DNA from 2 places in the Micromonospora sp. NPDC050417 genome. Region 2 is predicted to be linked to the other one. Evidence: riboswitches for the same ligand, from Rfam matches in the RefSeq annotation. Region 2 holds a riboswitch; the other holds the start of a gene.
The links. Region 2 has a riboswitch for cobalamin ahead of ACIBF5_RS28645 (ABC transporter substrate-binding protein). Riboswitches for the same ligand answer to the same signal wherever they lie in the genome.

Region 1 (7,115 bases), on a different contig from region 2:
CATCCGCCGCCCGGAAGCGCCCGGCCTCGGTATCACCGTGGACGAGGCGGCGGTCCGCGCCGCCGCCCGCGAGGGTCACGCCTGGCGTAACCCGATCTGGCGGCACGATGACGGGTCCTTCGCCGAATGGTGACGCCCGCCGAGCTGCCCGAGGCGCGGATTCCCCTCCGGGTCAGCTACGACCACCGCCTCGGCGGCCGTTGGACCAGCCTGACCGGCGGTGGCCGGCAGTGGCTCTGGACCGGCCCCGAACCGGGCCGCGACCAGGTGACCCCGGGCGACGCGTTCGTCGACGCGGGCGGGCTGGAGGAGTGCGTGCCGACCGTGCGGGGTCTGCCCGACCACGGCGACGCCTGGTCCCGACCCTGGCAGCCGACCGGTACGGACACCGCCACCGTCGAGTGCACCGACTTCACCCTCACCCGCCGGCTCACCGACGAGGACGGGGTGGTGGTGGCGGACTACCGGCTGCTCGCCGCCCCCGGATACCGGTTCGTCTGGGCCGCGCACGCCCTGCTCGACCTCTCACCGGCGGCCCGCCTGGTCGCGCCCGCCGGCACCCCCACCCGGCTCTACCCGGAGGCGGCCGACCTCCTACCCGAAGGCGCGTGGCCTGCGGGCCGGCCGTGGCACACCGCCGACTGGCCCACCCCGGCCGGGCTGCCGCTGGAACGGTTCGGACCGGACGACGGCACCGCCGTCGGCGCGGTGCTGATCGGCTGCGCCCGGCTCCAGGTGGTCGACGGCCCGGACACGCTCACCCTCGAACTCCACTGCGCCAACCAGCCCCGCGCCACCGCCCTCTGGCGCAACCTGCGGGGCTGGCCGTACGACCGGCCGTACCGCAGCATCGGCGTCGAACCGATGCTCGGCACCGTCTTCGACCTGGCCGAGACCGGTTTCGAAGCCGCTACCGACGCGGCCGGTCCCGGTGGCGACGCCGCCGTCGTACCGGCCAGCGGCGAAGTCACCTGGCAGCTCACCCTCACCGCCCACCGATCGCCCGGAGGCGACCACCGATGAACCTGCTCGACACCCTGCGTACCCACCGGCTGCTGGCGATCGTCCGGGGCGACGACCCCGAGGCAGCGCTCGCCACCGTGCTCACCCTCGCCGAGAACGGCGTCAACCTGATCGAGGTCTCGCTCACCAGCACCGACGCCTACAGGGTGATCAGCCGTGCGCGAGCCGCCCTCGGCGCCGACTACGCCCTCGGCGCCGGCACCGTACTCACCGCCGAACAGGCCGGGCAGGCCGCCGAGGCCGGGGCGACCTACCTGGTCACCCCGGCTCTCGCGCCGAGCGTCGAAGAGGCCGGCCGGCTCGGGCTGCCAGTGCTGGCCGGTGCGCTCACCCCGACCGAGGTGGTCCAGGCGACCACCGCCGGGGCGGCTGCGATCAAGCTCTTCCCCGCCTCGATCGGCGGCCCCGAGTACCTGCGCGCCCTGCGGGACCCGTTCCCGCGTACGCCGTTCGTGCCCGTCGGTGGGGTCGACGCGGCCAGCGCCCGTAGCTACCTGGAGCGGGGCGCGACGGCCGTCGGCGTCGGCTCGCCGCTGCTCGGTGACGCGGTCCGGGGCGGCGACCTCGGCGCGTTGCGCAAGCGGGTCGCCGACTTCCTGGTCGCGGTGGCCGAGGCACCCGGCGCGGCGTCGTGACCGGCGAGCCCCTGGGTGTCGACGTACTGACGCTCGGCGAGACGATGGCGGCGTTCCGCGCCCCGGCAGCGCTGCGGCTCGGTGGCACCGTCTCGCTCTCGGTCGCCGGTGCCGAGTCGAACGTGGCGATCGGCCTGGCCCGGCTCGGTCACCGGGTGCGCTGGATCGGTGTGACCGGTGCCGACGAGCCGGGCGAACTGATTCGCCGTACCCTTCGCGCCGAAGGCGTCGACCTGAGCCTGGCCCGGGTCGACCCGGACGCTCCCACCGGCCTGATCCTGTTCGAGGCGCGGGTCGGTGACATCAGCCGGGTCACCTACTACCGGAGCGGGTCGGCCGGCTCGCGGCTGAGCGCCGAGGACGTACCGACCGCCTTCGCCGCAGCCGAGCGGAGACCCCGGATCCTGCACGTCACCGGCATCACCGCCGGGCTCGGTGACCAGCCGTACGCGGCGGTGGTGGCCGCCGTCGACGCGGCCCGCGCCGCCGGCACCCTGGTCTGTCTCGACGTCAACCACCGCCAGCGGGTCTGGTCGGTCGAGCGGGCCGCCGCCGCGCTCCGCCCCCTGCTGCCCTCGATCGACCTGGTGGTCGCCTCCGACGACGAACTCGCCGTACTGACCGACCACTCCGATCCGGTCGCCGCGCTGCTCGCCGCCGGGATCCCCGAGGTGGTGGTCAAGCACGGCGGGCAGGGCGCCACCAGCCACACCACGCGGGGGAGCGTCCACACCGCCGCCCGCTCGGTGCCGGTACTCGACACCATCGGCGCCGGGGACGCGTTTGTCGCCGGGCTCCTCTCCGGCCTGCTCGACCGGCTCGACGTCGCCGACCGGCTCGACCGGGCGGTCACCACCGGTGCGTTCGCGGTCGCCACCCGAGGCGACTGGGAGGGGCTACCCACCCGCGCCGAGCTGTCGCTGCTCGACCACGCCCCGGGCAGCGCCGTACGCTGACCCGCTTCGACCCGTACCGACGTGCCGGGCCGGCCCGGCCGTGCTGACAGTTGTGCCACTGCCACCACCCCAGGAGGAGACGATGCGGCTCACCGCGCCGACCGCGTGGAGCGACGACCGGTTCGAACTGGGCGAGGGTGCCCGCTGGGTGGAGGACCGGCTGGTCCTGGTCGACCTGCTCGCCGGTCGGCTCTACGAGACCACCGGTGACGCCCCGGCACCGCTGCGCGAGTCACGCCGGCTGGGCGCGCCGCTCGGTGCGGTGGCACCGGTCGCCGGACGACCGGGTGACTGGATCGCCGCGACCGGCACCGGCCTCGCCGAGCTGACCGGCGCCGACGGCGTCCGTCAACTCGTCGACCTGGAGAGCGGCAACCCGTCGCCGGCCCGGATGAACGACGGTGTCGCCGATCCGCACGGCCGGTTCTGGGCCGGCAGCATGGCGTACGACACCACCCCGGGCGCCGGCACCCTCTACCGGTACGACAGCACCGGCACGACTCCCGTGGTCACCGGGCTGACGATCACCAACGGGCCGGCGTTCGACGCCGCCGGCACCACGATGTACCTGGCCGACACCGCCCGGGGCGAGGTCGACCGGTTCACCGTCGACCCGGCCACCGGGGCGCTCTCCGGTCGTACCCCGTTCCTGCGGCTGGCCGGGGCCGAGGGTGCACCCGACGGCATGACCGTCGACGCCGCCGGTCACCTCTGGGTGGCCCTCTGGGGCGGGTACGCGGTCCGCCGCTACCGCCCGGACGGCACCCTCGACCGCGAGCTGCCCCTGCCGGCGGCCCAGCCCACCAGCGTCTGCCTCGGCGGTCCCGGGCTGCGTCGGCTCTTCGTCACCACCGCCCACCTCGGCCTCGACCCGCGTGGCCCGCTTGACGGCGCCCTGCTCGCCGTGGACGTCGAGGTCCCCGGAGCCCCGGCCCAGTCGGTTGATCGGGACATCGAGGACATCCGATTCTGATCCCGTACCGAGCGCCTGGCTGTGGCGGTGGTTCCGGCTCTCCACCAACCGGCTGGTTCGCTCAGTCCTTCGGCGAGTGCGCGGTGAGCCAGTCCATGACCTCCGGGTCGAACCGGATACGCCGCAGGACACGTCCGCTACGGCGAAACCCCAGTCCAGTCTTGAACCGGACTCCGCTCTGGTGTCGGACGGTGACCAGTGCACTGCTGTCGATGCTCGACATGAACGGCAAGCGCGGCGACAGCCAACCGTTGCCGTACACCAGCGCGACACAGCGGTTGCCGGGCAGTTGTCCCTCCACATCCCGGTCGAACGCGCCGGCCCGGTGAATGTCATCGCGGTACCGATAGCCGTCCAGCGATCCACGGGGCGCCCGCCGTACCAGCACCTCGTCGTCGCCGCTGCCCGCGCCGGTAGGCAGGATCAGCCACAGCTCCTGAACGCCTCCGGTGCGGCTCCAGCGTCGGGAAATCTCCCGGACCGCCACCCGCACCAGCGCGACGGTGTCCCGCTGAACGTCGGCCGGAAGGTCGTCACGCCGTGTGTAGCTCCGGGTGACACCCGGTGCACGGGGTGCGGGATCAGCACCCGGTCCGATCATGCTCACCGTGCCAGCGTGACTCACCGACGTCGAACCTGGCAAACAGCTTGCCGCCTACCACAGGGCGTCGCGAGCCCGACGGGGATACTGGCTGAAGCCAGTCGTTCCTGCGGGTCGCGGTGCTCACGTTGACGGCGGGCCGGTCGGTGGGACAGCATGGCGCAACGAGAGCGGTGCGCGGAGGAACCCGGTGTGAGTCCGGGGCGGTCCCGCCACTGTGACCGGGGAGTGACCTCTCACGTACGGGCCACGGCCGAAAGGGCCGGAAGGTCGAGGGGAAGCGTCGATCCGGGAGTCAGGAGACTCCGACCGCTCGCACCACCCAGCCAACGCGGGCGTGGACACCCGTGGAAGGGACATGAGCATGGCTTCTGCGCGCCTGAGTGGGCGATGACCCCGCCGTACCCGTTCTCCGCCGTCGTCGGCCTGGCCGAACTGCGACTGGCCCTGCTCCTCAACGCGGTCTCCCCGGCAATCGGCGGGGTGCTGGTCAGGGGCGAGAAGGGCACCGCGAAGTCGACCATCGTCCGGGCCCTCGCCGCGCTGCTGCCCGACGTCGACGTGGTCCCCGGCTGCCGGTTCGCCTGCGACCCGGCCAACCCCGACGGCGACTGCCCGGACGGCCCGCACGAGCCGGGGGCGGCGGCCACACGACGCCGCGCCACCCTGGTCGAGTTGCCGGTCGGCGCCACGGAGGACCGGGTCGTCGGCACCCTGGACCTGCAACGCGCCCTCGCCGACGGCGTCAAGGCGTACGAGCCGGGACTGCTCGCCGCCGCCCACCGTGGCGTGCTCTACGTCGACGAGGTCAACCTGCTCCCGGACCACCTGGTCGACCTGCTGCTCGACGCCGCCGCGATGGGCCGGGCACACGTCGAACGGGACGGGGTCTCGGTCAAGCACGCCGCCCGCTTCCTGCTCGTCGGCACGATGAACCCGGAGGAGGGCGAACCCCGCCCCCAGTTGGTGGACCGGTTCGGGCTGGTGGTCGCGGTGGCCGCACCCCGCGAAGCGCCCGCCCGCGCCGAGGTGGTGCGCCGCCGGCTCGCGTACGAGACCGACCCGGTGGGCTTCGCGGCGCGCTGGGTGCAGGAGGACGCGGTACTCGCCCGGAGGATCGCCGGCGCCCGGTTGCGGCTGCCCTCGGTGCGGCTGCCCGACACCGAACTGGACCGGATCGCGACGATCTGCCTGGAGTACGGGGTCGACGGGCTCCGCGCCGACATCGTGGTCGCCCGGACCGCCGTGGCGCTGGCCGCCTGGCACGACCGGGACGTGGTGACCGCTGACGACGTCGCCGCAGCCGCCCGGCTGGCGCTGCCACACCGTCGTCGCCGGGATCCGCTCGACCCGCCCGGCACCGACCAGGACAAGCTTGAGGAACTGCTCCGCGAACACGGCGACGACGACCCGGAGCCGGAACCACCGACCGGACCGGACGACGGCCCCGACGACAGCCCGCCGAACGGCCCCGACGCCGGCCCGCCGCCGGGCGGAGGCGACCACGGGCCGGACGGTCCGAGCCGGCACGACACCCCGGACGGGCCACCCGCGCCGGAGCCGGCGAGCCCGGACCAGCAGCCCGCACCGGAGCGACAGCCGGAGCAGTCGAACGCCGGCAGCCCACCACCGGTCGCCGCGACGCAGCCGTACCGGACCCGGCCCCTGGTGGTACGCGGCCGCGGCACCGGCGCGCACACCGGCCGCCGCTCCCCGTCGTACGCCCGACGGGGCCGGGTGGTCGGCGCCCGGCTGCCGGCCGGCCGGGTGACCAGCCTGCACCTGCCCGCCACCCTGCTCGCCACGGCCCGCCGCGGCGCCCGCGTGGTCACCCCCGGGGACCTACGCGAGGCGGTGCACGTCGGACGCGAGGCGAACCTGGTGCTCTTCGTCGTCGACGCCTCCGGTTCGATGGCGGCCCGGCGTCGGATGCGGGTGGTGAAGACCGCCGTCCTCTCCCTGCTGCGTGACGCCTACCAGCGGCGCGACAAGATCGGCATGATCACGTTCCGGGGGACCGGGGCGAGTACGGTGCTGGAGCCGACGGCGAGCCACGAGGTCGGTGTGCTGCGCCTGGCCGAACTGCGCACCGGCGGCCGGACTCCGCTCGCCGCCGGGCTGCGCCAGGCCGCGCGGACCCTCGACAGCGAACGGCGCCGTGACCCGCGCCGTCGCCCCCTGCTGGTCGTCGTCACCGACGGCCGGGCGACCAGCGGGCCGGACCCGCTGACCGTCCTGCCCGCCCTCGGGGACGTCGCCTCGGTGGTCGTCGACTGCGAGTCCGGGCCGATCCGGCTCGGACTGGCCCGGCGGCTCGCCACCGCCCTGGCCGCCGACTGCGTCCCGCTGGACGCGCTGCACACTCTCGGAAAGGCGGCCTGACATGCCCCAGGGCAAGCCGGAACAGGTACCCGACGACGGTCTGACCACACGCGCCCGGCGCCGCCAGCCGGTCCTGGCCGTCCACACCGGTCAGGGCAAGGGCAAGTCGACCGCCGCGTTCGGGATGGCGCTGCGGGCGTGGAGCGCGGGCTGGCCGATCGCCGTCTTCCAGTTCGTGAAGAGTCCGAAGTGGAAGGTCGGCGAGGAGACCGCCCTGCGTACCCTCGGCGAGAGCGGCCAGGGCGGCAACGTGGTCTGGCACAAGATGGGCGAGGGCTGGTCCTGGATCCAACGCCCCGGCACCGAGCGTGACCACGCGGTCGAGGCAGCCGAGGGCTGGGCCCAGATCAAGCGGGATCTCGCCGCCGAGGCGTACCGCTTCTACGTGCTGGACGAGTTCACCTACCCGATCAAGTGGGGCTGGATCGACATCGCGGACGTGGTCACCACGCTGCGCGACCGGCCCGGCAACCAGCACGTGGTGATCACCGGCCGGGACGCCCATCCGGACCTGGTCGACCTCGCCGACCTGGTCACCGAGATGA
Region 2 (7,115 bases):
ATGCCCAGCGGCCATCCCAACGTTCGACTCCACCCGAGGCACGGAATCGGCAGGGCCCTGCCGATGTTCAAGTACGAGCAGCTCGCCGCCCTGCCGACGCCGGACTACTCGACGCTGCCGTGGGAGAAATACCTGAGCCCGGAGCCGTTCGTCTACTACTCCCCGACCCGGGGCTGCTACTGGAACAAGTGCACGTTCTGCGACTACGGCCTCAACGGGGACAGTCCGACCAGCCCGTGGCGCCAGGACCCGGTCGACAAAATGGTCTCCGATGTCGGAGCGATCTCCAAGTTTGCCAAGTTCATCTATTTTTCGGTGGACGTACTGGCACCGGCGACGATCCTGAAATTCGCCGAGCGCGTGGTCGAGTCCGGTCTGGACTTTCGGTGGGGGGCCGAGATTCGCCTGGAGAAGTACTGGTCGGTCGAGCGGTGCCGCACCCTGAAGCGCAGTGGGTGCGTCTCGGTCTCGGTCGGCTTCGAATCCGCCAACCAACGCATTCTCAACCTGATCAACAAGGGCACCACGCCAGCACAGGTGTCACAGACGATCGATGCCATGACGCAGGCCGGTATCGGCGTACAGATGATGGGGTTCACCGGTTTTCCGTCGGAGACGGCGGCCGAGGCCATGGAGTCGATCAACTTTCTCCGCGAGCACCGAGACAGGTGGACGTTCGGCGGGCTGGGCACCTTCATGCTCACCGCCGGGGCGATCGTGGCGAAGGATCCCGAGCGGTTCGGGCTGCGCAACCTCATGCCGTATCCCGATCACGACATCGCCCGGGCCCTGAGCTTCGAGCAGGTCGGCGGCACACTGGACGACGAGGAGCTGACCGCACTCGAGGAGGCGAAGGCGGCTCTGACAAACAACGACCTCGGACGACCCTGGGTGGGTGGGACCGACTGCGCGCACACGTACCTCTACCAGGACCGGTACGGCATGGACATCATGAGGGTGGTGGGCCCCGTGCAGCCGGACCGCGAGGCGCGCTACGTCCTCAACGGCACGGTGATCCGCCGCCCCGAATCCGACGTGATGGAGGAGTACCGCTACCACTACTGGTACAGCCGCACCAACTCCGACCGACCCGGCCGGTTCGCCTTCCGGCGGGTCGACGGCCGGCTATATCTCATTCCGGACGTCCTGGTGCCCCTGCTCCAGTTGTTCACCGTGCCGCGCGGGCTCTCGGCTGCGGAGCTCGCCCTCCCCGCCATGCCGCCGTCGGTCGTCCAGCAGGCATGGGACTTTCTTGTCGGTCGCCGGCTGGTGCGTCCCGAGCCGCCACGGGCGGCCGTCCTCGTCGGTCACGGTCTCTCCGACGAGGAAGAGACGGGATAGGAGCAGTCCGGTCCACGGAATCAGATGACTTTCGGGTTGATTCGCGTCGTACTGACCAGCCTGTCGGACCTGGTGGTACAGGCAGCCCAGGTCGATCAACCAGTTCAGCCGCTCTGCCAGCTTTCACAGCATGCATAACACCAGGGGACGCGGGTACGCGGACGCTGGCGCCGACGTGCTGCGCCGACGTGGAGGCAGGACGGTGGTGGTGGCATGCGGGGTGCCTCAAGGGAAAGCCCCAGGGCCGGGGAGATGTACCAGCAAGACGAGGTGGGTGACCTGCGGCGGGTCGAATCTCCGCCCTGACATCGAGGTTGTCGAGGTTATGCGCTTCCTCCGCAGGATCAAGAGCAGTCCCGACGTCAGCACCACGGCATCACTGCCGATCTCCGAATCTGCGGCAACCGATCCAGCTCGCGGCCAGCTCGTCCTGCGGCCGATGACGGACGAAGACCTTCCAGCCACGTCCCGTGCCCACGTTGGTCTCCTACCGTTCGGGGTCTTCCCGTCGCTCGGTGCCCGCTTTGTCCGTCGCTGGCAACGCACGTTCCTCGACTCGGGGCACGGCGTCGGCTACGTCGTCATTGACCCGGCGGCTGCCCCGGACGAGGTTGTCGGATTCCTGTTGGGCACCAGCGACCAGGTCGCGCACGCGACCGCGCTGACGGCGGACCGGCGCACGATGGCGTCCCTCGCGGGCGCGGGATGCGTCGCGCTGTTTGCCCGGCCTCGCGTTGCGGCCCGCCTGCTGCGATCGCGGTTCCGCCCGTGGGCACGCCGCTTGCTCCACCGCCAGGCAGAGCAAGCAGAACCCGAGTCGTTCGCCTCTCCGCAGGTCGCCGTCGTCACCGCGCTGGCGGTGCACCCGGGCTGGCGCAAGAGCGGAATCGGTGAGCGGCTGGTAGCCCATTTCATCGACCACGTCCGGACCGTCGGCGCGACGTGGGCCGAGTTGCAGACGTCGGTGGGGCCGTTAGGAGCAGCCGGTTTCTACGAACGGCTGGGGTGGAGAGCCGGATCCCAACGACTGACTCCCGACGGGGACATTCTGCGCACCTATTACTGGAACCTGCACGGGCAGGCAGAGGGTCGCATTGGCTAGCGTGGTGACGTGGGCCGCGACCACCCGTTGCCGCGAGACGCCACACCGTGACGCGCCGTGTGCCCGATCATGCCCACCCGACGAGTCAGAGCCCGCGTCCTCGACCTGCAGGAAGCTGGCTCTGACCTGGCTAGCGTCGTTCGAGGGTGAGCAGCGGCTCGGAGAGCGCGGGCGATGGGGCGTCGGGATCGCCGGACACGGCCTCCTCGATGCTGCGCAGGCCGGCCTCCACCTCATCGGCGCTGAGCTGGGCGAAGAACGAGAGGGTACGCAAACGCAGCCGTTCGAGCATGTCGGCGCGAGTGCCGTCGGACAAATGGGTAACCAGGCCGAATTCGGCGACACGCCAACCGGCCTCCGTGAACATCGCGATGACCTCGTGCAGCGGCTGGAACAGGGCGGTGTCCACCTCAAGGCCGCGAGGGAAGTGGTCCAGCCACCACGGCTCGGGATGGTGGTCGCTGAAATTCGCGCGCAGTAGCAGCCTCCCGGCCGGCTTGACCACCCTGGCCAGTTCCCTGACCGCTCGGGGCTTGTCCTGGACATGGTGCCAGGACAGGAACATGAGCGCGTAGTCGGCGCTACCCGAGGGAACTGGCATGTCCTCGGCGGAGCCTGCCACGTACCGCACGCCCGGATGCTGCTCCTGCTCCTGCGCCTGCTCGCGCATGCGGACCGACGGCTCGACCCCGGTCACCGGCCCGAACGCTCGCGCCAGCGCGGGGGTGAACCTGCCGGTCCCCGACCCGACGTCCAGCCCCACCAGCGGGCGCCGGTCGGGTAGCGCGGCGGCAAAGGCGCTTGTCCATGCCTCCAGTTGGTGCTCGGTGAGCGCACGGCCGCGGGAGTAGTTCTGGTACAGCTCCGTGTCGTAATCGACCCGCCTCATCGCCGCTCCCTCGTTCGGTCGAGCCCACTGTCCGATGTATCGTTGCGATACATCGGGACGATACGCGGAGGCGCGCTGGAAAGCCATGGCGGCAGCGGAGCCACCGGACCTGTGAGAGCGACGCTCTCCCTGACCACCCGGATCACGTGCTCGGTGGCAAGGCTGCGCGGGACGGCGCCGCGCTTGGGCGCGTGCCCTGGCGCACAACTGCTGACGGACGGGTTGGTCCCGGGTCGCGGAGGTGTCGGGGAATGACGCGAACCGAGGGCTGGTCGACGGACACGTCGATAAGTTGATCTACCCGACCCCGGCGACAACAGAGGCTTGAGCATGGTGTGGTGCGTCATATTGCGTGCGGCGACCGGGGCGCTAGAGTAGCGCCGCCGTGGTGCTCGGGAAACCGGTGTGAGACCGGTGCGGCCCTCGCCACTGTTATCGGGAAGTCTCTGGCCCTCGTCGTACGAGGTCACTGGGCATCAGCCTGGGAAGGCCGGTCGGAGACGCGTTTCCCGACAGCCAGGAGACCGGCCACGGCACGTAACGACCCGTCCACGAGGTGCTGGAAGGCGGTCCCTGATGCGCATGCGCGCAATGCGGCCCCGTATGTCCTGGCGCGTTGTCGCGCCGCTGTCCATCATGATGATCTTCGCTGTGTCGGTCGCCGGCTGCGCCTCGGACCAGGGCGCACCGTCCGGGACACCGTCGGCCACGACGGTCACGCTCACCAACTGTGGTGTGCCGGTGCAGTTCGCCCAGCCGCCATCGCGGGTGGTGACGATGAACCAGGCGGCCACTGAGATCATGCTCGCGCTGGGTCTGCAGGACCGGATGATCGGCACCGCGTACCTCGACGACGCGATCCTGCCCGAGTACGCCGCCGCGTACCAGAAGATCCCCGTGCTGGCGAAGGAGTACCCGTCGAAGGAGAAGCTGATCGAGGCTGCTCCGGACTTCGTCTACGCCTCGTTCGCGAGCGCGTTCAGTGACGAGGGGATCGGCGAGCGGGACACCTACACCAGCCTGAACGTCGGTACGTACCTCTCGCCCGCCGGCTGCCCGAAGGAAACTCGCCCGTCGCCGCTCACCATCGACGACGTGTACGGGGAGATCCGGGACATCGCCGCGATCTTCGGGGTACCAGAGCGGGGCACCTCCCTCATCGACGCGCAGAGGACGCGGATCGCCGCCGCCGCGTCGAGTGTCAAGGACGCGAAGGACATCTCGGTGCTCTGGTGGGACAGCGGGACCGACGCGCCGAGCGTGGGCTCCTGCTGCGGTGGGCCACAAATGCTCATGTCAGCGGTGGGGGTCGGCAACGCGTTCACCGACCTGCCCGGTAGCTGGGGCGACACCAGCTGGGAAAAGGTTGTCGAACGCGACCCGGACGTCATCGTCCTGGTGGACGCGGAGTGGGACCGGGCCGCCGCCAAACAGAGCTTCCTCACCGGCAACGCCACTCTGCGGGACCTGCCGGCCGTGACCGGCAAACGGTTCGTCGTGATCCCGTTCTCCGAGACGACCGCCGGGGTCCGGAACGTGCTCGGCATCGAGCACCTGGCGCAGGGGCTCGCCGCGCTGCCAACCCGGACACCACGCTGACCGCCGGAAGCACGCACCGTACCGACCGACGCGTGGTGCCGCCAGCAACGGCGGCGCCACGCCCGGGCGTTACGGTGCTGGTCATCACGCTGACCGGGATACTCGTCCTGTCGATCGGGGCTGCGGTGACCGTGGGACCCGCCGACCTCTCGCTCGGCACCGTGTGGACCGTCATCGGTGACCACGTGGGCGTGCTGCGCTCCGACGTGCCGCTCCTGCGGGACCACATCGTCTGGCAGATTCGCCTACCCCGGGTCCTCCTCGCCGCCGCCGTCGGAGCAGGACTCGCCGCCGTCGGAGCCGTCATGCAGACCGTCACCCGCAACGCGCTGGCCGACCCGTACCTGCTCGGTATCTCCTCCGGCGCCTCCCTCGGCGCGGTCCTGATCATCGTGGCTGGCGTCGGCTCGACGGTCTGGTCGCTGACCAGCGGCGCGTTCGTCGGAGCACTCGCGGCGTTCGCCCTCGTCATCGCGAGCGCGAGCAGCCGGGGAGCCCGACTCGCACCCACCCGCATGATCCTCACCGGGGTGGCGGTCAGTCAGCTCTGCGCCGCCGTCACCTCATTCGTCATCATCTGGGTGGCCGACCCGCACGCCACCCAGCAGATCACGTTCTGGCTGTCCGGATCACTGGGCCGGGCCAACTGGGCCGACCTCGGCTCCGCGGCAACCGTCCTGGGGGTCGTGCTGGCCATACTGCTGGGACATGCCCGCACGTTGAACGCGTTCGCCTTCGGCGACGACGCGGCGGCCACGCTCGGAGTCAACGTCGCCCGTATCCGGTGGCTGCTCCTCGGCGCCGCGGCCCTGCTCACCGCGACCCTGGTCGCGGTGAGCGGCGCGATCGGATTTGTCGGACTGATCCTGCCGCACGCCACCCGCCTGCTCACCGGCCCCGACCACCGCCGACACCTACCGGTTGTGGTCCTGACCGGAGCGATCTTCGTAATCTGGGTCGACACCGCAGCCCGCACCCTGTTCGAACCTCGGGAACTTCCGGTCGGCGTCCTGACCGCCATGCTCGGCGTGCCCGCGTTCGTACTGCTCCTGCGGCGCAGGGTGGGCACGCCTGATGCTTAAGGTCACCGACATCAGCTACGCCGTGCAGACGGCCAGGATCATCGAAGAGGTCTCCTTCTCGGTACCGGCCGGCACCCTGGTCGGGCTGCTCGGGCCGAACGGCTCGGGAAAGACGACGCTGCTGCGGATCATCGCCGGCCTCAGCACGCCGGACCGGGGACGTCGTCTCCTCGCCGGGGAGGACCTCACGACACTGCCCCGCCGGGTGATCGCCCGACGCATGGCCCTGCTCGCCCAGCACGCCGAGACCGATCTCGAACTCACCGTCCGCGACGTGGTGCTCCTCGGCCGTACCCCGCACCGCCGCTCCCGATGGTCCGACAGCGCCGCCGACCACGCGGCCGTCACCGACGCTCTCACCCGGGTCGACCTCGCCGACTTCGCCCACCGCACCTGGCGCACCCTGTCCGGCGGCGAACGCCAACGGGTCCAACTGGCCCGGGCCCTCGCCCAGGAGCCCCACCTGCTCCTGCTCGACGAGCCCACCAACCACCTGGACATCAACCACCAGCTACAGCTCCTGCACCTGGTCAGACAATTCGGCATCACCACCGTGGCGGCGCTGCACGATCTGAACCTGGCGGCAATGTTCTGCGACACTCTCGTCGTCCTCCGCCACGGTGCCGTGGCGGCCACGGGGCCCACCACCGACGTCCTGACCCCGGCCCTGCTGCACGACGTGTTCGGCGTCCGAGCCGAGGTAGCCGCCCACCCCGCCACCGGACGCCCGAGCATCACCTACCACCCACCGACGTCATGACCAGACACACCCTGCTCGTCGCACGCTCGGTCACCCACACCGGTGGGCAGGACGCCATGCACGAACTGGCCGCCGATGTCGCGCATGCCCTCGGCGAACCGGTAAGGGCCTGCTTTCTCGACGGAGCGGCGCCGTCCCTGCACGACGCACTCGACGCCGCCCAAGCGGCTGGCGCACTCGAGATCGTTCTCCTTCCCACCCACCTACCGCCCGACCGGTACCTCGACGTCTGGCTTCGCCGCGCCTACGGCGACTGGGCCGCCACCCGTACTGACACGGCACCTCCACCACAGGTTTCGGTTGGCCCGCCACTCGCCACCCAACCCTCCCTGGTCACCGCCG

Region 1: linked by a shared signal. The riboswitch ahead of ACIBF5_RS22025 (VWA domain-containing protein) and the one ahead of ACIBF5_RS28645 (ABC transporter substrate-binding protein) in region 2 are both predicted to bind cobalamin.

Annotation. Positions count from the first base shown of each region.
Region 1 is NZ_JBITIH010000017.1:64,405-71,519, forward strand. It holds gene dgoD (galactonate dehydratase) at 1-133, shown strand, start outside; gene ACIBF5_RS22000 (hypothetical protein) at 127-1,023, shown strand; gene ACIBF5_RS22005 (bifunctional 4-hydroxy-2-oxoglutarate aldolase/2-dehydro-3-deoxy-phosphogluconate aldolase) at 1,020-1,658, shown strand; gene ACIBF5_RS22010 (sugar kinase) at 1,655-2,614, shown strand; gene ACIBF5_RS22015 (SMP-30/gluconolactonase/LRE family protein) at 2,697-3,587, shown strand; gene ACIBF5_RS22020 (hypothetical protein) at 3,649-4,194, opposite strand; cobalamin riboswitch at 4,369-4,494, shown strand; gene ACIBF5_RS22025 (VWA domain-containing protein) at 4,579-6,570, shown strand; gene cobO (cob(I)yrinic acid a,c-diamide adenosyltransferase) at 6,572-7,115, shown strand, end outside.
Region 2 is NZ_JBITIH010000028.1:63,900-71,014, forward strand. It holds gene ACIBF5_RS28630 (B12-binding domain-containing radical SAM protein) at 1-1,341, shown strand, start outside; gene ACIBF5_RS28635 (GNAT family N-acetyltransferase) at 1,667-2,443, shown strand; gene ACIBF5_RS28640 (class I SAM-dependent methyltransferase) at 2,574-3,332, opposite strand; cobalamin riboswitch at 3,702-3,880, shown strand; gene ACIBF5_RS28645 (ABC transporter substrate-binding protein) at 3,969-4,931, shown strand; gene ACIBF5_RS28650 (FecCD family ABC transporter permease) at 4,964-6,013, shown strand; gene ACIBF5_RS28655 (ABC transporter ATP-binding protein) at 6,006-6,773, shown strand; gene ACIBF5_RS28660 ((2Fe-2S) ferredoxin domain-containing protein) at 6,770-7,115, shown strand, end outside.